DNA from 2 places in the Bacillus sp. F9_6S_D1_P_5 genome. Region 2 is predicted to be linked to the other one. Evidence: a T-box and tRNA genes for the amino acid it is inferred to sense, from the RefSeq annotation. Region 2 holds a T-box; the other holds one or more tRNA genes.
What was found. The T-box of region 2 lies ahead of ileS2 (isoleucine--tRNA ligase). A T-box ahead of a tRNA ligase gene usually reads a tRNA of that ligase, here a tRNA-Ile.
Positions count from the first base shown of each region.

Region 1: it encodes a tRNA-Ile, which carries the amino acid that the T-box ahead of ileS2 (isoleucine--tRNA ligase) is inferred to sense. The anticodon was not compared.

Region 1 is NZ_JBTREW010000003.1:174,515-186,164, reverse strand. It holds gene ACUXEY_RS05725 (metal ABC transporter ATP-binding protein) at 1-529, shown strand, start outside; gene ACUXEY_RS05720 (metal ABC transporter permease) at 529-1,362, shown strand; gene ACUXEY_RS05715 (Fur family transcriptional regulator) at 1,376-1,789, shown strand; gene ispG (flavodoxin-dependent (E)-4-hydroxy-3-methylbut-2-enyl-diphosphate synthase) at 1,869-2,972, opposite strand; gene ACUXEY_RS05705 (hypothetical protein) at 3,137-3,502, opposite strand; gene ACUXEY_RS05700 (DUF1189 domain-containing protein) at 3,575-4,333, opposite strand; tRNA gene ACUXEY_RS05695 (tRNA-Ile) at 4,576-4,649, shown strand; gene sodA (superoxide dismutase [Mn]) at 4,871-5,482, shown strand; gene ACUXEY_RS05685 (MFS transporter) at 5,598-6,875, shown strand; gene ACUXEY_RS05680 (peptidoglycan D,D-transpeptidase FtsI family protein) at 6,985-9,105, shown strand; gene phoX (phosphate ABC transporter substrate-binding protein PhoX) at 9,437-10,354, shown strand; gene pstC (phosphate ABC transporter permease subunit PstC) at 10,382-11,332, shown strand; gene pstA (phosphate ABC transporter permease PstA) at 11,334-11,650, shown strand, end outside.
Region 2 is NZ_JBTREW010000006.1:197,436-209,085, forward strand. It holds gene uraA (uracil permease) at 1-786, opposite strand, end outside; gene pyrR (bifunctional pyrimidine operon transcriptional regulator/uracil phosphoribosyltransferase) at 933-1,475, opposite strand; gene ACUXEY_RS10000 (RluA family pseudouridine synthase) at 1,679-2,587, opposite strand; gene lspA (lipoprotein signal peptidase LspA) at 2,592-3,050, opposite strand; gene ACUXEY_RS10010 (TraR/DksA C4-type zinc finger protein) at 3,175-3,504, opposite strand; gene ileS2 (isoleucine--tRNA ligase) at 3,661-6,426, opposite strand; T-box leader at 6,498-6,722, opposite strand; gene divIVA (septum site-determining protein DivIVA) at 6,774-7,280, opposite strand; gene ACUXEY_RS10025 (YlmH family RNA-binding protein) at 7,370-8,137, opposite strand; gene ACUXEY_RS10030 (YggT family protein) at 8,153-8,416, opposite strand; gene ACUXEY_RS10035 (cell division protein SepF) at 8,423-8,893, opposite strand; gene ACUXEY_RS10040 (YggS family pyridoxal phosphate-dependent enzyme) at 8,913-9,587, opposite strand; gene pgeF (peptidoglycan editing factor PgeF) at 9,584-10,402, opposite strand; gene ACUXEY_RS10050 (YlmC/YmxH family sporulation protein) at 10,525-10,809, opposite strand; gene sigG (RNA polymerase sporulation sigma factor SigG) at 10,976-11,650, opposite strand, start outside.

The DNA.
Region 1 (11,650 bases), on a different contig from region 2:
GCAAAAGGCGAATAGCTTTAATTCTGGTTTTCCGGCAACTGTGTTTGAAGTTGTGTCAATGGGACTCGTTTCGAAAAAAGGGCTGTTTCGCTTTTTCACGAAAAGCGATAAGGAAAAAGTAGAAAAAGCAATTGCTGATGTAGGGATGAGTGAGTTTCAAGGGCGTAATATCGGAGAACTTTCTGGTGGACAACAACAGCGTGTATTTATTGCTCGTGCGCTCGTTAGTGATCCTGAATTACTTATTTTGGACGAGCCTACTGTTGGAATCGATGTGAAGAATGTAGAAAGTTTTTATGAGATATTAGAGGATTTAAACAAAAGGTTAGGAATCACATTAATTCTCGTTACGCATGATATGGGAGCTGTTACTGAGAAAGTAACACATGTTGCATGCTTAAACCAACATCTACATTTCCATGGAAATGTAGAGAAGTTCCGAGAGTTAGAAGATGCGGAAATGTCCGTCTTATATGGACATCATGTTCATCGTTTAGAACACGAGCATGAGCATCACGGGAGGGTATAATGATACAAGATTTTTTACAATATGACTTTTTACGTAACTCTTTATATGCAGGGATTTTAATAGGATTTGTTGCGCCGCTTATCGGTGTATTTGTTGTCATTCGTCGTATGTCGCTTATTGCAGATGCATTAAGCCACGTGACATTATCGGGTATTGCTGCAAGTTTACTACTAGAAAAAACAATTTTCACAGGGGGATTTTTAAATCCGTTATATATGGGAATGGTTTTTTCTATTGGTGGGGCGTTACTAATTGAAAAATTACGTACTGTATATAAACATTATCAAGAATTAGCAATTCCGATTATTCTTTCAGCAGGAATGGGGATTGGCGTTATTTTTATATCACTTGCAAATGGATTTAACACAGATTTATTTAGTTATTTATTTGGGAGTGTAAGTGCTGTAACAAGTACAGATTTAATCATTATTGGCATTGTAGCAATTGTTGTTATTGTAACGATTACTTTATTATACAAAGAGTTATTTTTACTATCGTTTGATGAGGAATACGCTGTATCAACTGGTTTGAGTGCAAAGTGGATTCACTTTATTTTCATTATATTGGTTGCTCTTGTCATTGCAGTATCAATGCGTGTAGTAGGGGTTCTTCTCGTATCATCATTAATGACATTACCAGTTGCAGCAAGTATTCGTATTGCAAATGGATTTAAACAAACAATTTTCTTTTCCATTTTATTTGGTGAAATTGCAGTAATTGGTGGAATGTTTGCTTCATATCAACTTAATCTAGCACCAGGTGGTACAATTGTTATGATAGCAGTTCTTATTTTAATTGGTGCGATTTTATGGAAGAAGAAAAAAACTGCATAAAGTAGGGATAGATATGAATCTAACAGAAGCTTTACGCCTAATGAAAGATAAAGGATACAAACATACTGGGAAAAGGGAAGAAATGCTCAGGTTATTTGCAGCTCACAATCGTTATTTAACGGCGAAAGACGTTTTAGAGCATATGAAGGATGATTATCCAGGTCTTAGCTTTGATACGATTTATCGTAACTTAACGGTGTTTGCTGAAATCGGTGTTTTAGAACAAACAGAATTAAACGGTGAAAAACATTTTCGTTTTACATGTTCTATTATGGAACATCATCATCATTTTATTTGTTTAGATTGCGGAGGGACGAAAGAGATTACTTCCTGCCCGATGGATTTTATGAATAAAGATTTTAAGGGTTATGAAGTAACTGGTCATAAGTTTGAAATATACGGCCGTTGTCCAAAATGTGCAAAGTAAAAGCTCGTCAGTTATGTAACTGACGAGCTTTTTTACGTAGAAAAGAAGGTTGCTCACAAATATTGTGGCAACCTTCTTTTTATTGTTCTTGTGTTTCTTTTTCTTTTTCTCGTTCAGCAGCCATTTCAGCAGCGATTACATCGATTTCTTTTTTCAGTTCTTCTACCATTGTTTCCTCTGGTACTTTACGAACGACTTGCCCTTTACGGAATAATAATCCTTCTCCACGTGCACCAGCAATCCCGATATCAGCTTCACGAGCTTCACCAGGACCGTTTACAGCGCAACCAAGTACTGCAACTTTAATTGGCACTTGCAGTGTAGAAATATATTCTTCTACTTCATTAGCGATGCTAATTAAATCAATTTCAATACGACCGCAAGTTGGACAAGAGATCAGTGTTGCTGCGTTAGATGCAAGACCGAATGACTTTAATAATTCACGCGCAACCTTTACCTCTTCAACTGGATCAGCACTTAATGAAATACGTAGCGTATTTCCGATACCTTTGCTTAAGATTGCACCAAGACCAGCGGCACTCTTTACAGTTCCAGCAAATAATGTTCCGGATTCTGTAATACCTAAATGTAATGGATAATCAAAAGCGCGAGCAGCTTTCTCGTATGCTTCGATTGCTAAGTTAACATCAGAGGCTTTCATTGATACGATAATATCATGGAAATCTAAGTCCTCTAAAATTTTAATATGGTGTAGTGCGCTCTCAACCATACCATCAGCAGTTGGATATCCATACTTCTCTAAAATATGGCGTTCTAATGAACCGGCGTTTACACCGATACGGATTGGAATACCGCGCTCTTTTGCTGCATTTACAACAGCTTCTACTTTATGGCGACGACCAATGTTACCTGGATTGATACGTACTTTATCAATGCCACCTTCAATTGCTTTTAAAGCAAGGCGATAATCAAAATGAATATCAGCAACAAGTGGAATGTTGATTTGTTTTTTAATATCAGCAATAGCATTTGCTGCGCGTTCGTCTGGAACAGCAACACGCACGACTTGACAGCCAGCTTCTTCTAAACGTTTAATTTCAGCAACTGTTGCTTCAACATCATGTGTTTTTGTTGTTGTCATACTTTGTATAATTAATTCATTATTACCGCCAATTGTTAAATTACCGACTTTAACTGGACGTGTTTTTGTACGATGAGTCATTTCATTCACGAATAGATCGCTCTCCTTATAAAAGAAGTTTCTTATTTAGTCCCTTATATCAATGATAGTATACGTGACATAGGGCTATAGAAACCGAAGTGCTCGGTTTCACTTTTACTATTGTATCAGCGCCTTTATGTAATTGACAAGGATTAAGTGATTGCTTATTGATATAACGGGAATTTATAAGACTTTCCAATTTGTATTTTTGTAGCAGATGTACTTTTGTTCAGCTTTTTAAAGTCATCAATTACCTTTTCAATAGAAGGGATTTTTTTCTTGTTAATTTGTTCAGTAATAGAAAGAACTGTCTCACCTGTTTTGACTTCAATTGTTTTATAAGAGACATCTGTTTCTTTTTCTGCTTTGTTCTCTTTCTTTTGTTTTCTATCTGTACTTTCTTGTTTTATCGTTTGGGCTGCAGTTGTTTTTTTATATGAACTTAACATCGGTAAAGTGCCGATTTTTATATCGTAATAAAATATATAACCAAGAACAAGCACGAATAAGAATACACCTAATCTTTTCATATTCTTCACTCCTTTGCTAGGAATATATGCTTGTCCAAAAAAAAAATGCCTATTTAGGCATTTTTTTCGTTATTATTTTTCTTTCGGTTTTGGAACTTCTTTAATCGTTAAGTATAGAACAATTAAAACAACTGCGATATAAATGAATGTTGAACCAGGTACAACAATTTTGAATGAATCCATAATCATAAAGAAGATGGTTGGAATTGTGTAGCTGTAAGCAGTTAACGTCCATACTTGCTTATAAGATAATTTACGTTGACCACTCATAGCAGAACCTATAAACGCAAGTAAAGTAATTCCTAAGAAAGTAATGAACAATTGGAATAGATATACTAATACGCCGATAACAGCTAATAAAATTGGATAGATACTATCGAATACAGAAATGAAATCTTGTAAATCTTTCTTCTCAAGAGATGTCCCTAGTAAATCATTGTAGGAGTATGTTTGCGTTTGGCCATTTCCTATAGAAACTACTTTATCTTTTAAAATAAATAAACCCGTTTTATTTTGGTATTTTTCAATATCTGTTGTATTTGGGTCAAATACGAAAAGAGCATCTCCCTCTTCTTTTTGAATAGGTTCTTCAATATCAGCTTTTAGTTCACCGTTTTCGATTTTAAAATCAGGTAAATCTTTTTCAATTGCTTGATTTACCATAGTAACACTATCTTGAATAAAGCTACCGTAAAAGAATGTTCTTGGAATAGTAGTGATTAGACAAAGTAGCATAATATACAAAATGGTTTTTCCGATTTTTTGAAAACGGAATAGCGCCATATCTTTAGGCGAATATACGCTTTTGACTAATTGGGTAAATATGGACATAGATTCACTTCCTTTATGTATGTATAAAATCATTGTAACGTAGGAATCTAGGGAATCTCAAGATATATTATATTTACATATAGTAGAGATAACTAAATTTCTTTTTATTAATTTTCTTCTTTTAAATGAGAAAAATACAATTGACACTTTTCTTTTCTATATGGTAAATTTATCTTACATTTCTTAAAGAATATATCCGATAGGAATTCCTTTATTTGATGTATTGTTACATACATAATTGTGGACCCTTAGCTCAGCTGGTTAGAGCAGACGGCTCATAACCGTCCGGTCGTAGGTTCGAGTCCTACAGGGTCCATATCCATTTCACATGTTTATTATGTCGGCAGGAAGCTTCCTTGTAGAAGGGAGCTTTTTTTATGAAATATATGAGCATTTTAATTGAAATGAAGTTGGAATTTTGCTACTTTAATGATAGCAAGACAATGTGATTTATTTGTTTGCACCCTATGGCAATTAGGGTAGAATGAAGTTGTATGTCACTTAAGTGGCAATACATAAACTGGGAGGAATATAACAATGGCAAAACACGAATTACCAAATTTACCTTATGCGTATGATGCTTTAGAGCCTCACTTTGACAAAGAAACAATGAACATCCATCATACAAAACACCATAACACGTACATCACAAACTTAAACGCTGCTTTAGAAGGTCATGCAGAATTAGCTGACAAAAGCGTAGAAGAATTAGTTGCAAACTTAAAAGAAGTACCAGAAGCAATCCGTACAGCAGTGCGTAACAATGGTGGCGGACATGCTAACCACACATTCTTCTGGACAATCTTATCTCCAAACGGCGGCGGACAACCAGTAGGTGAACTTGCAACTGCAATTGAAGCGAAATTCGGTAGCTTCGATGCGTTCAAAGAAGAATTCGCAAAAGCTGGCGCAACTCGCTTCGGTTCTGGTTGGGCTTGGTTAGTAGTAAATAATGGTGAGTTAGAAGTAACAAGCACGCCAAACCAAGATTCTCCTCTAACTGAAGGTAAAACTCCAGTTATCGGTTTAGATGTTTGGGAACATGCTTACTACTTAAATTACCAAAACCGTCGTCCAGATTACATCGGTGCATTCTGGAACGTTGTAGATTGGAACGCTGCTGAAAAACGTTACCAAGAAGCAAAATAATTGTAATAACGATAAAAAAGCTAGGAGAATGCTCCTAGCTTTTTTCTATGCTTTCCTTTTACATAATTGGGCTTGTCTTTGGAAGACTAGAACATGAAGTAAAGGAGAGTTGTGTATGAAGTGGAAACATATAATTGGTGACGTTGAAGTGAATCGGGATTTAGTGTTATTGCTCCTTATTGGAGGTTTATACACGCTCGCAATTTCTTTATCGAATACGTTTGTGAACATTTATTTATGGAAACAAACACAAAATTATGTGAATCTTGGCTTGTATAATTTGGCCAGCGTTGTATTACAGCCTCTCACATTTCTTATAGGTGGGAAATTAGCGAAGCGTATTGATCGCTCAATCTTGTTGCGAATAGGCGTAGGCACGTTAGCTATTTTTTTTATCGTTGTTTTAGTAGCGGGGAAAAGCGCTTCTCACTATATTTTATTGATGGGGGCTCTTTTAGGAGTCGGATATGGTTTTTACTGGCTCGCGTTTAACTTATTAACATTTGAGATTACAGAACCAGAAACAAGAGATTTCTTTAACGGATTTCTTGGGCTTCTTACATCCTTCTCTGGCATGATTGGACCGATAGCAGCTGGATACACAATTTCGCGTATGGAAAAATGGAGTGGCTATACGGTCATATTCTTTCTTTCATTAGTGCTATTTGCAATTGCTGTCGTGTTAAGCTTTTTTTTATCCAAGAGAGAATGTGAAGGGCGTTATGAGATTACGCAAGTTTTGAAAGAGCGACGGATTGATAAAAATTGGGGAAGAATTACACGTGCTCATTTTTTCCAAGGATTGAGAGAGGGAACATTTATTTTTGTTATTTCGGTATACGTGTACTTAGCAACCGATAGTGAGCTCGCATTAGGGAAATATAGCTTAGTAAATTCTGCTGTATCATTTGTATGTTACTACTTAGTCGCCCGTATGTTAAAGAAAGAGTGGCGAAAAAAAGCAATTTTACTTGGAGGCATTATTTTATATGCGGTCGTATTTTTAGTTATATTCAATGTTACATACACAAAATTACTTATTTATGCAGCATGCATTGCCATTGCATACCCTATTTTACTCGTTCCGTATGGATCGATGACATATGATGTAATTGGTAGAGCGAAAAATGCGAGAGAGTGGCGTGTAGAGTATGTAGTTGTCCGAGAATTATGGTTAAATGCTGGGAGAATTTGTTCAGTTTTAAGTTTTTTATGTGCTGTATTATTCTTTCCGCCTGAAAAGAGCTTACCTTTCTTACTATGTATTTTAGGTGCTGGACATTTTCTTATTTATTTTGCAGTTAAAAATGTCAAATATGATGGGGGAAATGCGGGGAAAACAAGTGTTGTAGCGCAAGGGACCACGCAGAATCAAACTGAACCAGAAGGTTAACTTCTCTTTTGTTTTATGCTAGAATAGAAAAAGATGTAAGACAGCAGTGAGGACACCTGTATGAAGGTGTCCCTTTCACATTACATAGCTGTTGGTAGAGGGGGTTTGTATGAGCAAGAAGCAGAAACAACAAAAGAAAAAGACTCACGTTCCTTTTCGGTTAAACGTGCTGTTTTTCTGCGTGTTTTTAATGTTCTCCGCGGTTATTGTAAGGCTTGGATATGTACAAATTGTTCGCGGTGAGGAATATAAAAATGAAGTGGAGAGGAAAGAGAACTCGACGATTAGTAATCCTGTACCACGTGGGAAAATATTTGACCGTTATGGGCGAGCTGTAGTAGATAATGCAGCTGTACGTACGATTACATTTACAAAAATGAAAGGATCAACTGCAGAGGCTCGCTTAGAAACAGCGAAAAAGCTAGCAGATTTGATTGAAGTACCGACAGATAAATTAACAGATCGCGATAAGAAAGATTATTGGCTTGCTATTCATAAAGAGGAAGCTAAAGAAAAAATTACGAATAAAGATCGTCAAGAGCTTAAAGATAAAAAAATTGACGATAAAGAATTAGATGAGCGTCAACGAAATCGCGTGACAGAAGAAGAAGTGAATCAGTTATCCGCAAAAGATTTAGAAGTACTAGCGATTAAAAGCAAAATGGACGGCGGATATGCGATGACGCCACAAGTTATTAAAAAGGATGCTACAGAACAAGAATACGCGATTATTAGTGAAAATCTAGCAACATTACCGGGTGTAGATACGAATGTTGATTGGGATCGAAAGTATATTTATGATGATTTATTCCGAAGTGTACTTGGCGGGGTGTCAACGTCTGATGAAGGTTTACCTAGAGAAAGACTAGATTACTATCTTGTTCGTGATTATAATCGAAATGACCGCGTAGGGAAAAGTTATCTTGAGCAGCAATATGAAGATAGTTTGCACGGTAATAAAGCGGAAGTGAGAAATGTTACAGATAAAAACGGTAATATTTTAGAAACGATTAATGTATCAAAAGGGCAAAGTGGTAATAATCTAAATTTAACAATTGATATGGAATTACAAAAGCGTGTAGAAGAAATTATCACGAAAAATTTATTGAGATATAAAGGTGGACAACCCTATTTAGATCGTGCATTCGTTGTAATGATGAATCCAAAAAATGGTGAAGTTTTATCTATGGCAGGGAAACAGTTAGTGGAAGAAAATGGCGAAACGAAAGTGCAAGATTTCGCATTAGGAACGATGACAAGCTCTTATCCGATGGGATCAACTGTAAAAGGTGCGACAGTACTTACAGGATATCAAACAGGTGCAATTCAACCAGGTTCAGTTCAACTTGATGAACCAATCAGATTAAAGGGAACGCCACCAAAATCTTCGTGGAAGACGATGGGATATATTAATGATTTAACAGCATTAAAAATGTCTTCTAACGTATATATGTTTAAAACAGCGATGAATATCGCAGGCGTTCCATATGTAAGAGGTGGTACGTTAGATATACCACAAAAAGCATTTGATACGATGCGTTATTATTTCGGACAGTTTGGACTTGGCGTAAAAACAGGTATTGATTTACCAAATGAATCTGCGGGCCAAACAGGTAGAGGAAATCAGCCAGGTTTCCTATTAGATTTATCAATTGGACAGTATGATACGTATACACCACTTCAATTAGCACAATATGTTTCAACAATCGCAAATGGTGGATATCGTATGCAGCCGCAAGTTGTAAAGGAAATTCGTCAACCGTCAGCGAAACAAGACGAAGTTGGAAAAGTTGTTCATTCAATGGAGCCGAAAGTACTAAATCGTATTGATATGCCTGAATCACAAATTAAACGTGTTCAAGAAGGGTTTAGACAAGTATTTAACGATTCTGGCGGCACAGCTGCGAAATATTTTACAGGTGCACCATATAAAGCTGCTGGTAAAACAGGTACAGCTCAAACTGTGTATGGCGGAGATAAAGAGATTGGTAAAAAGGCAAACGGTGAGCGTAAAGAAACATATAATTTAACATTAGTAGGTTATGCGCCACTTGAAGACCCTGAAGTAGCATTTTCTGTTGTTGTACCTTGGGTAGATGATAAATCAGGTATTAACGGTTATATTAGCCGTGATATTATGGACGCGTACTTTGATTTGAAAAAAATAGAAAATGGCGAAGCTACACAAGAGGAAATAGATAAGAAAAAGAAAGAGCAAGATGATGAATAAAAAAGTTGTAAAAAAAGCACACTATCTGAAAAGATAGTGTGCTTTTTTTTATGATTCATGCATACGTTTTAATAAGGTGGACAAGCATATTATATCGAAAAAAATAAGAGATCTCACAAATGATACTTACACAAGCCTCTGGAGGATAACGATTTTATGAGTCAATTATCTGTGAAGAGGAACGGTCGATACGGATTCAAGTTTTACCTTGTGTTGATTCTTGTGGAACTTTACAAAACTTTTACAAACAATTAAAACCGAATTAATAGTTTAGCAGTATTCTTATATCTGTAATCCTGTTATTTCCGGTTACTTCTAGGAGGAAGAACACGTGAAATGGATAAGTGCATCAATTAAAGTTTTCATACTGTCGACATGTTTCCTGTCTGTTGGCACGTCTACTGCATTTGCTGTGAATGAAATGGGAGAAGTGAGAGTTGATGGATCCTCAACGGTTTTTCCTATTATAGAAGCAGTAGCGGAGGAATATACAAAGGTGCATCCAAACGTGAAAATCTCCATCAGTGTTTCTGGAACAGGAGGAGGATTTAATCGTTTCAGTAAAGGAGAAGTGGATATAAATAATGCTTCGAGAGTAATGAAACAAGTGGAAGAAAATGAAATGAAGAGAAACTCCATTCAGTTTACACCATTTGAAGTTGCTTACGATGGTCTTACGATCGTTGTGAATCGCCAAAATACTTGGGTAGACAATATAACAGTAGACGAGTTACGTCTATTATGGAGTGAAGATGGAAACGAAAAGCGATGGTCACAAATTCATTCTTCATGGCCACGTGAACAGGTAAAGTTTTATGCGCCAGGTGTAGACTCTGGTACGTATGATTATTTTCAAAACGTCATCTTACAAAATAATCGCATTGTAAAAAAAGTCTCTTTGTCTGAAGATGATCAAGTTATTATGCAAGGGGTAATGAATGATAAAAATGCCATTGCTTTTGTAGGATATGCTTATTATATGGCCAATCGAGATAAGGTGAGAGCAATAAAAGTGGATGGTGTACTTCCGACGAAAGATACGATTCAATCAGGTAAATATAAGCCATTATCTAGGTCGCTATTTGCTTATGTAAATGATGCATCTATCCGAAATAAAATGAATGTAGCAAATTATGTTGAGTTTATGATTCAGCATGTTGGTAATCTTGCTGAAGAGGTAGGATATGTAAAATTACCAAAAGAAAAATACAATGAGCAGCTGCGGATGTTAACAGAAATAAAAAGGTAATGTCAGGGTGGAAAGGGGTTTTCATCTTTGGCTCATAATGACAAAAGTCAAATTACATTTTCTGTACAACATTTGATTGAAAGAAATTCAAAACAAAGAAAAAAAACGCAGCGAATCAATCGAATCGTTCCATTATTACTAAAAATAATTGCTAGCGTGTCTATTGTGACGACACTTGGAATTATTTTTACGCTGGCAAATGAAACAATGATGTTTTTTCAAAAAATACCATTGCTCTCCTTTTTGACAGAGAAAGAATGGTTACCTTTTTTTGAAGATCCTAAATTCGGTATATTACCACTTATATGTGGAACGGTACTTGTAACAGCAATCGCTATGTTCGTAGCAATTCCTATCGGTTTAGCGTGTGCCGTATTTTTAAGCGAATATGCTTCAAACGGTGCAAGGAAAGTATTAAAGCCGATGTTAGAACTATTAGCAGGTATCCCGACAATTGTATATGGTTTCTTTGCATTAACAGTTGTCACACCGCTTTTACAACGGATTATACCAGATTTACAGTTTTTTAATGCGATTAGTCCGGGTATTGTTATTGGCTTTATGATGATCCCGACAATTGCATCTCTGTCTGAAGATGCAATGAGAGCTGTAGCGAAAGGGACGAAAGAAGCTTCGTTAGCACTTGGAGCAACTCGGTTTGAGATGGTAAAACAAGTCGTGTTTCCTTCGGCTTTTACAGGGATTATGGCAGCGATTATATTAGCTGCTTCCAGGGCAATTGGTGAAACGATGATCGTTGTAATTGCAGCGGGATCCACGCCGAACGTATCGCTCGATCCGACACACTCTATTCAAACGCTAACAGCTTATATTGTGCAAGTGAGTCTAGGTGATGCTCCGCATGGAACAATTACGTATTACAGCATGTACGCTGTAGGCGCAACGTTATTCTTGTTTACTTTTATCATGAACATCATTTCGCAGTTTATTATGCGCCGCTTTAGGAGGGTGACATAAAATGCGAATGTTGAATCATAAACAAATACAAGAAAATATGGCATCACGTTTTTTAAAAGATCGAGTTTACAAAATGTTATTTTATATAGCTATTTTATTTTCAATAGTAATACTGCTTATTTTGCTTTTTCAAATTTTCGAAAAAGGTATAAGTTATCTTTCGTTAGATTTCTTTACAAACTTTGCTTCGCGTAATCCGAAAGAAGCTGGGATTGCTGCAGCATTGTCAGGAACGATATTGTTTATGGGTATTGTTATACCAGTCTCCTTTATATTTGGAGTCGGAACTGCTCTTTATTTAGAGCAATATGCGAAGGA
Region 2 (11,650 bases):
ATCTCTTTTAATAACATTTCCAAGTACAATTTGATGTCCGATATGCTCTGAAATTGTTACTAGTGCAACTGGTACCATTAGGAGTACAATCTTCCACGAAAACTCCGGAGTATATGTTACAAATGGTACTGTGAAATCTGGTACAACAAACCATTTTGCCTCAGCTACCGGCTTTAAGTCTACTAGCCCTTGGAAGTAAGCGAAGATATATCCGCCGATAATCCCTAGTAACACTGGTATGATACTGAAAAACCCTCTTCCGAATATAGAGCAGATAATTGTAATTGCTAACGTTACTAACGCTACTGAAAAGTGTGTAAAGCTATATTTGCCATCCGCACCGTTCATCGCCATGTTAACTGCTGTATGTGCTAAAGCTAGACCGATTACCATTACTACTGGACCAACTACGATTGGCGGAAGTAATTTCATAATCCACTCTGATCCTGACTTCTTAATTCCGAGTGAGATTAAGATGTACACAAGTCCTGCTAGCAAACCACCGAGCATTGCTGCTCCAGGTCCACCTGCTGTTTTCGCTGTTATTATCGGTGCGATAAAGGCAAATGATGATCCTAGATAGGCAGGTACTTGACCTTTCGTTATAAGAAGAAACGCTAGCGTTCCTAATCCACTTGATATTAATGCTACTGACGGATTCAATCCTGTTAAAAACGGAACAAGCACTGTTGATCCAAACATCGCGAACAAATGTTGTATACTTAAAAATAACCATTTTCCCGGTTTTGGTACTTCATTAACGTCTAACACTGGCTTTTGTTCCATTGTTACATCCTCCTTCAGTTTAATTCTTTGCAATAAAAAAACTCTTTGTGCCTGTGCACAAAGAGTCCTACACTTTCGTATGCCAAATTTGACATATGAAAGCCAAGACCCTTTGGCAGCCTCACAGGACTACATTTAAAAGGGCTTTACTTATCGTATATGCTTACTCTATCTTGTTGATCTGTCTCTTGCAAATCAACTTCGATACGCTCTTCACTTGATGTTGGAATGTTCTTTCCTACATAATCAGCGCGAATTGGTAGTTCACGATGACCTCTATCAACAAGAACCGCCAGTTGGATTTGTGATGGTCTACCTAAATCCATAAGAGCATCCATTGCTGCTCGAACTGTTCTTCCTGTATATAATACATCATCTACAAGGATAACTTTTTTCTTTGTAATATCTACAGGGATATCAGAACCTTTTACAAGTGGTTCTTCATTTTTCGATTGTAGTGTTAGATCATCACGATATAATGTAATATCTAGCTCTCCAACTTCCATTTCTTTTCCTTCAATTTGACCAATTCGTTCTGCCAAACGTTGTGCAATAAAAATCCCACGAGTTTTAATTCCGACAAGAACACAATTATCGACACCTTTATTTCGTTCCACGATTTCATGACTAATTCGTGTTAAAGCGCGGCGAATCATTTGGTCATCTAAAACGACTGCTTTCTCTTGCATGCTCTACACCTCCAAGCTTTTTTCTTGCGTGAGAGTAATGGTATAAAAAAAGTCCTCTCAGCGTGTGCGAGAGGACTTTTGAAAAAAGGGTACAGCATACCCTATGTATTTCAAACCGTTACCTTCTCAACCTCACGGGGCTGTGTTAAAGGATCATTATTTAACTGTTGTCAGTATCTCAGTTTTCTTATGATTTGTCAATACTATTTTCGTAAAATATTTAATGCATCTTCAAACACTTCTGGAATCGGTGCCTCAAACTGAATATACTCACCCGTGCGGGGATGGTCGAATCCTAAAATACCTGCGTGAAGTGCTTGTCCATTCATGTCTAATGTTTTCTTTGGTCCATACTTTGGATCTCCTGCAAGTGGATAGCCAATATATTTCATATGAACACGAATTTGGTGTGTACGTCCTGTTTCTAAGCGACATTCTACAAGTGTGAAATCTTTGAATCGCTCTAACACTTGAAAATGTGTAACAGCATGCTTACCATTTTCATCAACTGTCATACTTTGACGCTCTTTCTTATCACGAGCAATCGGAGCATCAATTGTTCCCTTATCGTGTGGAATAACACCGTGTACAATCGCTTTGTAACGTCTTGTTACTGTTTTTGCTACAAGTTGATTCACAAGTGATTCGTGTGCCATATCATTTTTAGCAACCATTAATAGGCCTGATGTATCTTTATCAATACGATGCACGATACCTGGACGCATTACACCATTAATGCCTGATAAGTCTGTACAGTGGTGCATAAGACCGTTCACAAGCGTACCACTTGTATGACCTGGTGCTGGATGTACAACCATACCACGCGGCTTATTAACAACGAGTACATCTGCATCTTCATAATAAATTTCTAAGTTCATATCTTCTGCTTGAATATCTAACTCTTCCGGATCAGGAATCGTTACTGTGATTTCATCATTTTCTTTAACTTTATAATTTACTTTTACCGATTTCCCATTAACTGTTACAACATCATCTTTAATCCATTGCTGTACTTGTGAACGTGACCATTCACCGTTTATTTCTGCAACGAATTTATCAATTCGCTCGCTTTTTTGTTCCTCTGCAACTGTTACTTGTACTACTTCACTCATTCAATTACTCCTTCGTTTTCTTGCCTTCTAATAATGTTTGAATAATAATTAATACAACACCAATACATAATGCTGAATCAGCTATATTGAATACTGGGTAGTTGTACGAAAAAATATACACGTGAATGAAATCCACTACTTCTTGTCTAAATACACGATCAATAAAGTTACCAATTGCTCCGCCTAAAATTAGACCCAATGAAATTCCTAGAAGCTTGTCTGTTTTTGCGTATTTTTTCATATACATTACGATAAATACTACAAAGACAACTGTAATAATGTAGAAAAACCACATTTTATTTTCTAAAATACCCCAGGCAGCTCCTCTATTTCGATGTGATGTTATGTATAATACATTATCGATAATCGGAATACTCGTACCCAATTCCATGTTCTTTACAATTAGCCATTTCGATATTTGATCGATGGCAATGACAAATAACGCTATTACATAATATATCATTTTCATTTCCCCCACAAAGACAGTGTACCTCAAAATTTTAGCATAGCTGCAACCTTTTCACAATGAACCTTTATAGAAGAATAAAATAAATTAAAAAAAGGTAATATAATATCGTTGTGCACATTCATACATTTACTTTTTCATAGAAAAATTCATGTATAGTACGGGCAGTCGGCATCGTCTTCATTTGTTTTACCGAAATTACTCTCCCTGTTTCTTCACAAATACCATACATATCTATTTCCATTTTGAATAATGCACGTTCTACATCTTTTAAATCCTCTTTTATATCATGTAATAACAGTTTTTTCTTTATCTCTTCCTTAATTTCATATCCAAGCTCTTCGCTAAACTCTGTATCATATTTGTGCATGACCTCTTTAGCTAGCCTCTCTTGTAACTCTTTTCGCATCAATTGCAATTCTTCTTTGATTTCCATATACATTTCATTCACGTGTACATTCCTCCCAGCTGCAATGTACGATTAGTGTGTCCGAAATTTCTATGCTTACCTCACACACATTTTTCCTTCATAGGAAAGAGAGTGAAAGTTATTTCAATATATCGTCAATAAAAAAACTGACTGTACTTACGCACAGTCAGTTTTTTATTATTTTACGTAGTTTTCTTTAACAACTGTTGCACAACGCTCACATAATGTTTCATGTTCAGCATCTTTACCAATTGTTTCTGAAACTACCCAACAACGTTCACATGTTTCACCAGTTGCTTGAGCCACAACAACTGCTGTATGCTCATACTTCGGTGCACCTGCTGGCGCTTCTTCCATCATGCCACCAAGTTTATACTCAGAAACGATGAATAATTGCTTTAAGTCTTCATTAATAGACTCTAACATAGCTTTCATTTCTGCAGTTGGATATAGTGTAATGCTTGCATTTAATGACTTACCGATTACTTTTTCATTACGAGCTACTTCTAACGCTTTTAATACATCATCACGCAATGTCATAAATGCATCCCATTTTGTTTTTAATGCTTCCGCATCATCTAATTGTACAGCTTCTGGCATATCAGTTAATTGTACACTTTCTTCTGTTACACCTGGAATGTATGGCCATACTTCATCCGCTGTATGCGGTAAGATTGGTGTTACAAGTTTCGTCAATGCAACAAGAACATCATATAATACAGTTTGAATTGCACGACGATCTTCATGGTTTGCACCTTCAATGTATAAAATGTCTTTTGCAAAGTCTAAGTAGAATGAACTTAAATCAATTGTACAGAAGTTATGAATTGCATGATATACAGCAGCGAAGTCGTATGTCTCATATGCTTCTTTTACTTTTGTAATTAAGTCATTTAACTTCACTAACATGTAGCGATCTACTTCACGAAGTTCAGCTACAGCTACTGTATTTTCACTTGGCTTAAAGTCGTCTAAGTTACCTAATAAGAAACGGAATGTATTACGGATTTTACGATACACTTCTGCTACTTGTTTTAAAATATCATCTGAAATACGCACGTCAGATTGATAGTCAACAGAAGATACCCATAAGCGTAAAATATCTCCACCTAATTGATCCATAATTTTCTTCGGTACGACGATGTTTCCAATCGACTTACTCATTTTACGTCCTTCACCATCTAATACGAAACCATGGCTTAGTACGCCTTTATATGGAGCTTTACCTGTTACAGCAACTGCTGTTGATAATGAAGAGTTAAACCAACCACGATATTGGTCAGATCCTTCTAAATATAAATCAGCTGGACGTTGTAAATCATTGCGCTCTTCTAATACCGCTTGGTGAGAAGAACCTGAATCGAACCATACATCCATGATGTCTGTTTCTTTACGGAATTCACCATTTGGGCTACCTGTATGTGTAAATCCTTCTGGTAATAGATCTTTCGCTTCACGCTCGAACCATACGTTAGAACCGTGCTCACGGAATAAGTCTGCTACGTGGTTAATTGTTTCATCTGTAATAATTGGATCACCATTCTCTGCATAGAATACAGGGATTGGCACACCCCATGCACGCTGACGAGAAATACACCAGTCACCACGGTCACGAACCATATTATGAAGACGAGTCTCTCCCCATGCTGGTACCCATTTTGTTTCCGCAACAGCTTCTAATAATTCTTTACGGAACGCTTCAATAGATGCAAACCACTGTGCTGTCGCACGGAAAATAATTGGTTTTTTCGTTCTCCAATCATGTGGGTATGAATGCGTAATGAATGTTAATTTCAGTAACGCGCCTACTTCTTCTAATTTTTCTGTAATTGGCTTGTTAGCTTTATCATAGAATAAGCCTTCAAATCCAGGTGCTTCATTTGTTAATACACCTTTATCATCAACTGGACAAAGTACTTCTAATCCATACTTTTTACCAACAACGAAGTCATCTTCCCCGTGTCCTGGTGCTGTATGAACACAACCTGTACCTGCATCTGTTGTTACGTGATCTCCTAGCATAACTAATGAATCACGATCGTAGAATGGATGTCTTGCAACTGTATACTCAAGTTCGCTACCTTTTACTGTTTTCACAACTTCAGCATTTTCCCACTCTAACGTTTTTGCAACTGTCTCAAATAGTTCAGAAGCAATAATATATTTTTCATCATTTACTTTTACAATAGCGTAATCAAGTTCTGGGTGAACAGAAATACCTAAGTTTGCAGGTAACGTCCAAGGTGTTGTTGTCCAGATAATGAATTTCTCATCACCTTCTAATACGTTCTTTCCGTCTTTTACAGGGAATGCTACGTAAATAGATGCTGATTTTTTATCTTGATATTCAATTTCAGCTTCTGCTAAAGCTGATTCACTCGTTGGAGACCAGTAAACTGGTTTTTGTCCTTTATAGATATAACCTTTTTTCGCCATATCACCAAACACTTTAATTTGTTGTGCTTCATAAGCTGGCTCTAAAGTAATGTATGGGTTATCCCAGTCAGCACGTACACCTAAACGCTTAAATTGTTCACGTTGACGTTCTACTTGTTCATATGCATACTCTGCACATAACTTACGGAACTCAGCAACTGTCATTTCTTTACGCTTTACACCTTTATTTGTTAAAGCTTGCTCAATTGGTAAACCGTGTGTATCCCAACCTGGCACATATGGTGCACAGTAACCAGTCATTGATTTATAACGTACAATAAAGTCTTTTAACACTTTATTTAATGCATGTCCCATATGAATGTCACCATTCGCATATGGAGGTCCATCATGCAGTACAAATAAAGGACGACCTTTCGTATGTTCTTGTACCTTTTCATAAATATTCATTTCAGCCCACTGTTCTTGCATTGCAGGCTCACGTTTTGGTAAATTCCCACGCATTGGGAACTCTGTTTTTGGCATTAGTAATGTATTTTTGTACTCCATGCTCAATTCCTCCTTACATGTATAAAAGAAACACTTAAAAAACGGAATAAAAAAGAGACCTTCTCATCCCAAAAAGGGACGAGAAAGTCTCCCGCGGTACCACCCTAGTAGATCCTATACGTATGTATACAATCCTCTTTATATTCTTAACGCGAATATACGTCTACGCTTACTCTATTTGTTCAGCGCGGAACTCCAGGGTGATATTCCCATTATCTCCTTATCCTGAGCTTACACCATCCTCAGTTCGCTATATAAGGTATGAAAAAGGTACTTATCCCTATCTTCGTTTTTCTTAATAAATATGTTGTTTAAAATTATATGTAATAATGAGAAAAACGTCAAGCTTACACTGTTTCTTCTTTTTTCAACAGCTCGTCTACTTCGTCTTCTAACTCAATTAGTTTATCCCAATCATCGTTGTTTAACATTTCAAGCTGCGTTTCTAGTAACATACGGAAACGTGTGCGGAATACTTTCGCTTGTTTCTTTAGCTCTTCAATATCAAAAGCAACTTTTCTTGATTTTACTAACGCTTCGTTAATAATACGGTCTGCATTCTTTTCAGCTTCACGTACGATTAATTTTGCTTCTTTTTGCGCATTACGTTTTACTTCTTCCGCTGCTTCTTGTGCAACGACGATAGATTTGTTTAACGTATCTTCAATATTAGAGAAATGATCTAACTTCCCTTCTAATTGCGCAACTTTTTCTTCTAAAGCTTTTTTCTCACGAATGACTAATTCATAATCTTTGATAATTTGATCAAGAAACTCATTTACTTGATCTTCATCATAGCCACGGAATCCGCGACCAAATTCTTTGTTATGAATGTCTAATGGTGTTAACGGCACAACGCCACCTCCAAGTAGTTATCTAAATTTCCTCTTTCAATTATATCTTTTCTTCGACAAAATAGGAGGATTTCCTTCTAAAAAACCAATCATTTTAGTATACCATACAAAATTCTCCATTTGTCGCGCTTTGTTCTACCTTCTATAGACAACAATTTACTTCGTCCATACCCTCTCACTGAAAAAACATCTCCTGGATAACATTCATAAGAAGTTTGCTCCACTGTTTTCCAATTCACTTTTACTAAACCATTTTTTATGAAAGGTTGTACTTTTTGTCTGGATATATGTAACATTTCTGCTAATATAACATCTAAACGAAGCGAAGAAACCGTTCCAGATTTCTCTCCCCACGTTTCTTGCATCTGTAGAATTTTTTCTCCTTGCACTGGTGATAAGGAAACCTTCACTTTCCCTATCGATTGTAAGTTCATCTCAATATAAGATACAACTTCTTTCGCAACTACAATTTGGGCACGATCTTCTTGAAGCAAAATATCACCACATTTTTCTCTCGTTAAACCGAGAGACATAAATGTACCTAATATTTGCCTATGCTCTAGCGTATAAAACTTAGAAGGATAGTCAATTTCCAATACTTCTACTTGAAATTCCTCTTCATTCACTACTAGATAGTCCGGATAAATGAGTGCTCTTTTACGCTCTGCATGAGGCGTTGCACCATCAAACTGTACAGCAACATCCCCTTGTCCTATTACCATAGTGACAATTTGTTGTTGTCTTGGATCAAGGAAGTCTGTTAACTTCACTTGATGGTACTCCGCTACTCGCTTCCACTCTAACACCTTATCCACAAAGACCTCTTCATCAGGTCTGAAATGTTCATAGATGCTCATGTATTTAACCTCTTACTATAAGAAATAGGCGAATATACTTACTAAACCCTTCGTAGCAAGCTTTAACGTGAAAATCGCAACGAGTGGAGAGATATCAATCATACCAAGCGGCGGAATAAATCTGCGAAATGGTTCTAAATACGGTTCACAAATACGCGCAAGAACATCTCCGAAAGTTGATTCCTTTGCACCTGGGAACCATGATAGGAGAATGTAAATAATAAGTGCCCACGAGTAAATCTCGATAGCATAAACTAAAAGCCTTAAAACTGTTTCCATGGCGTATTACCACCTCTTTATATTTGTGTCTTCTTCTTCACCGAACAACTCTGAAATTGCACCAACAATATCTACATTTTCAGGCGTACACATAAATGTTTTCGGTCCTATTTTTTGAATGTCCCCGCCTATAGCGTATACAGTACCACTTAAAAAGTCAACGATACGTACAGCTTGATCAGTAGACATTCGTTGTAAATTAATTACAACAGCTCGTCTACCTTTTAAATGGTCCGCAATTCCTTGCGCTTCCGAATATGTGCGTGGTTCTAATAAAACAACTTTTGAAGATTGCTTTGCCGTTTCAATGCTCACAACATTTTGTTTCGGTTGTGCTTTTGGAAACGTAACATCTTGTTGTTCTGGCGGATCTTGCTGCTTCTTCATGTCTGTTTGCTCCTTTTCATAACTATATTGAGCTGCTTCTTTTTCTTCTGGTGTATCAAAAAAGAAGTATTTTACTTTTGACCAACTCATAATAAGATTCTCCTTCCTTTTACGCTTTTCCTACTAAAATCGTCCCCAAACGAATATATGTAGCGCCTTCTTCAATTGCAATTGTGTAATCATTAGACATTCCCATTGATAATTCTTTACATGGTGCATGCAATAATTCCAGCTCCTGCACCTCTGTTTGTAGCATACGTAACTCCTTAAAACAGCGTCTAATTTCTTCCTCTTCTTCTGTAAACGGAGCCATTGTCATTAGTCCCACCACTTCAATCTTATCCAATTCTTGCAAACTTTGAATAAAAGGAATGGTTTCATCTATTGCCAAGCCTTGCTTTGATTCTTCAGATGATGTTTTCACTTGAATAAAACATTTCACTTTCTTATTCGCACGTTTTTGAATTTCTTTTGCAAGTGAAAGGCGATCTAATGAATGTAAGTAATCAATTTCATTAATGATTTCTTTTACTTTTCTCGTTTGTAATGATCCAATAAAATGCCAATTCACTTTTGAACCGAAATGTTCGTACTTCTGTAAGAAACCTTCATTTCTATTTTCACCTAAATCGATAATTCCAGCTTCAATTACTTCGTTTGTTTTTTCAATTCCTACCGTTTTTGTAACCGCAACGAGTTTAATATCTTGCAACGAACGTCCCGCTCGTGCACAAGATTGCTTAATTACTTCGTTTACAGTTGTTAAATTTTTTTGTACTGTCACTTGCTTTCTTCCTCCTTAAAACCTATGAAACTCAACATTCTTCCTGTCTTACCTTGATCACGGCGATGAGAGAAAAATAGTTGCTCTTCACAGCTTGTACAAAGAGATGACATTACAATATTCTCTTCTTTTATGCCTGCTTGTACACATAATATACGATTAATTTCTTTTAAATTAATTGCGTACTGCCCATCAGAAATTTTTTTATAAGGGACAGAACCGTTTACTACTTGCTCTGCTGCTGTTAACACTCGATCATCAACAACGTAACAACAAGATCCAATTGCTGGTCCGATTGCAACATGAATTTCATCGCTTGAAATGCCTTCTGCATTCCATTTTTGAATCATTTCCTTTGCAATCTCTTTTACAGTCCCTTTCCATCCAGCATGCGCAAGTCCTATCATACCATGTGATGGGGCATAAAAATAGAGTGGAACACAATCTGCGTAACAAGATGTTAGAAGAACATCATTATTAGTCGTATAAATGCCATCTGTTTTTGAAATGCCGTCTTCATATGAATAGACGCCACTTCCTTTTTCTTGTTGTCCTACTTTTTCAACATGATGATCATGAACTTGTTCAGAGCAAATCCAGTTTTCTAATGGTTTTTGTAACTTATTTGCTAAAATGCGTCTGTTTTCATGAACGTTCTCCACGATATCATTCACATGTAATCCTAAATTCATCGCATGAAAGGAGCCCGTACTTATCCCACCATCTTTTGTCGTAAATCCAGCAGTAATGTTTCCAAGTTCTTTCCACGCTTGTAAATACAGTATACCGTCCACATATTTAAATGGTTCTCTCATAACAAAGCGACCCCTTTTTAATTAAAATATCATAAAAAAAGCATGGTACTTCCTGTCTATTTTACCATACTTTTATTTTTTCATAATCCTAACAGAAAAAAAAGAGGAATTTGTAATATTCTTTATGAAATTGTCGGTGTTTGTATTGATTCTGTTACAGAATTAACAGTATTTACTCTAACAAGTATGACATCTTCCCCAATTTTCACAATTTCTTTCCAAGGAATTACAATTTCTACATCTTTCCCAAATATCCCTAACATACGTGCCTGTTTAGAAATAATAATAGACCCGATCTTCCCTGTATTCATATCAATTTCAATATCTCCAATATTCCCAAGCCGTTTTCCATCTGAAACATTTATTATATCTTTCATCTGCAATTCCGAAATTCGTATCACTTTCATCCTCTCCCTTATATGTGACGAATTGAAAAAAGCTATTTCTTAAATTAACAGGAAGTACCGTCTTGCCAACCCCATATTATTTTCATTATATGAACACCCTTTACCTACTATGAGCACAAACAAACTATGTTACATATAAAAAGGTTTCACCATAAATGGTGAAACCTTATCCTTGAATCGTCTTATTCATTTGTTTAATAGCTGATTTCTCTAAACGTGACACTTGCGCTTGAGAAATCCCAATTTCTTCTGCAACTTCCATTTGTGTTTTTCCTTGGAAGAAACGTTTTCGAATAATCATTTTCTCACGATCATTTAAACGCTTCATTCCTTCTTTTAGTGCTAACTCTTCAACCCACTGCTCGTCCTTTTGTTTTTCATCACTTAACTGATCCATAACAAAGATAGGATCTCCCCCATCGTTATAAATCGGCTCAAATAATGAAACTGGATCTTGAATTGCATCTAACGCGAAAACAATTTCTTCATGAGTTACTTCAAGTACTTTTGCAATATCCATCGCTGTTGGTTCTTTTGAATTTTCTGCAATCAACTTTTCTCTTACTTGTAACGCTTTATACGCAATATCTCGTAATGAGCGAGATACGCGAATCGGATTGTTATCACGCAAATATCTGCGTATTTCCCCAATAATCATCGGCACAGCATACGTTGAAAATTTTACATTTTGGCCTAAATCAAAGTTATCAATGGATTTCATAAGTCCGATACAACCAACTTGAAATAAATCGTCAACATATTCTCCTCTGTTATTAAATCTTTGGATGACGCTCAGTACAAGACGTAAGTTTCCATTCACTAATTTCTCTCTTGCGCTTAT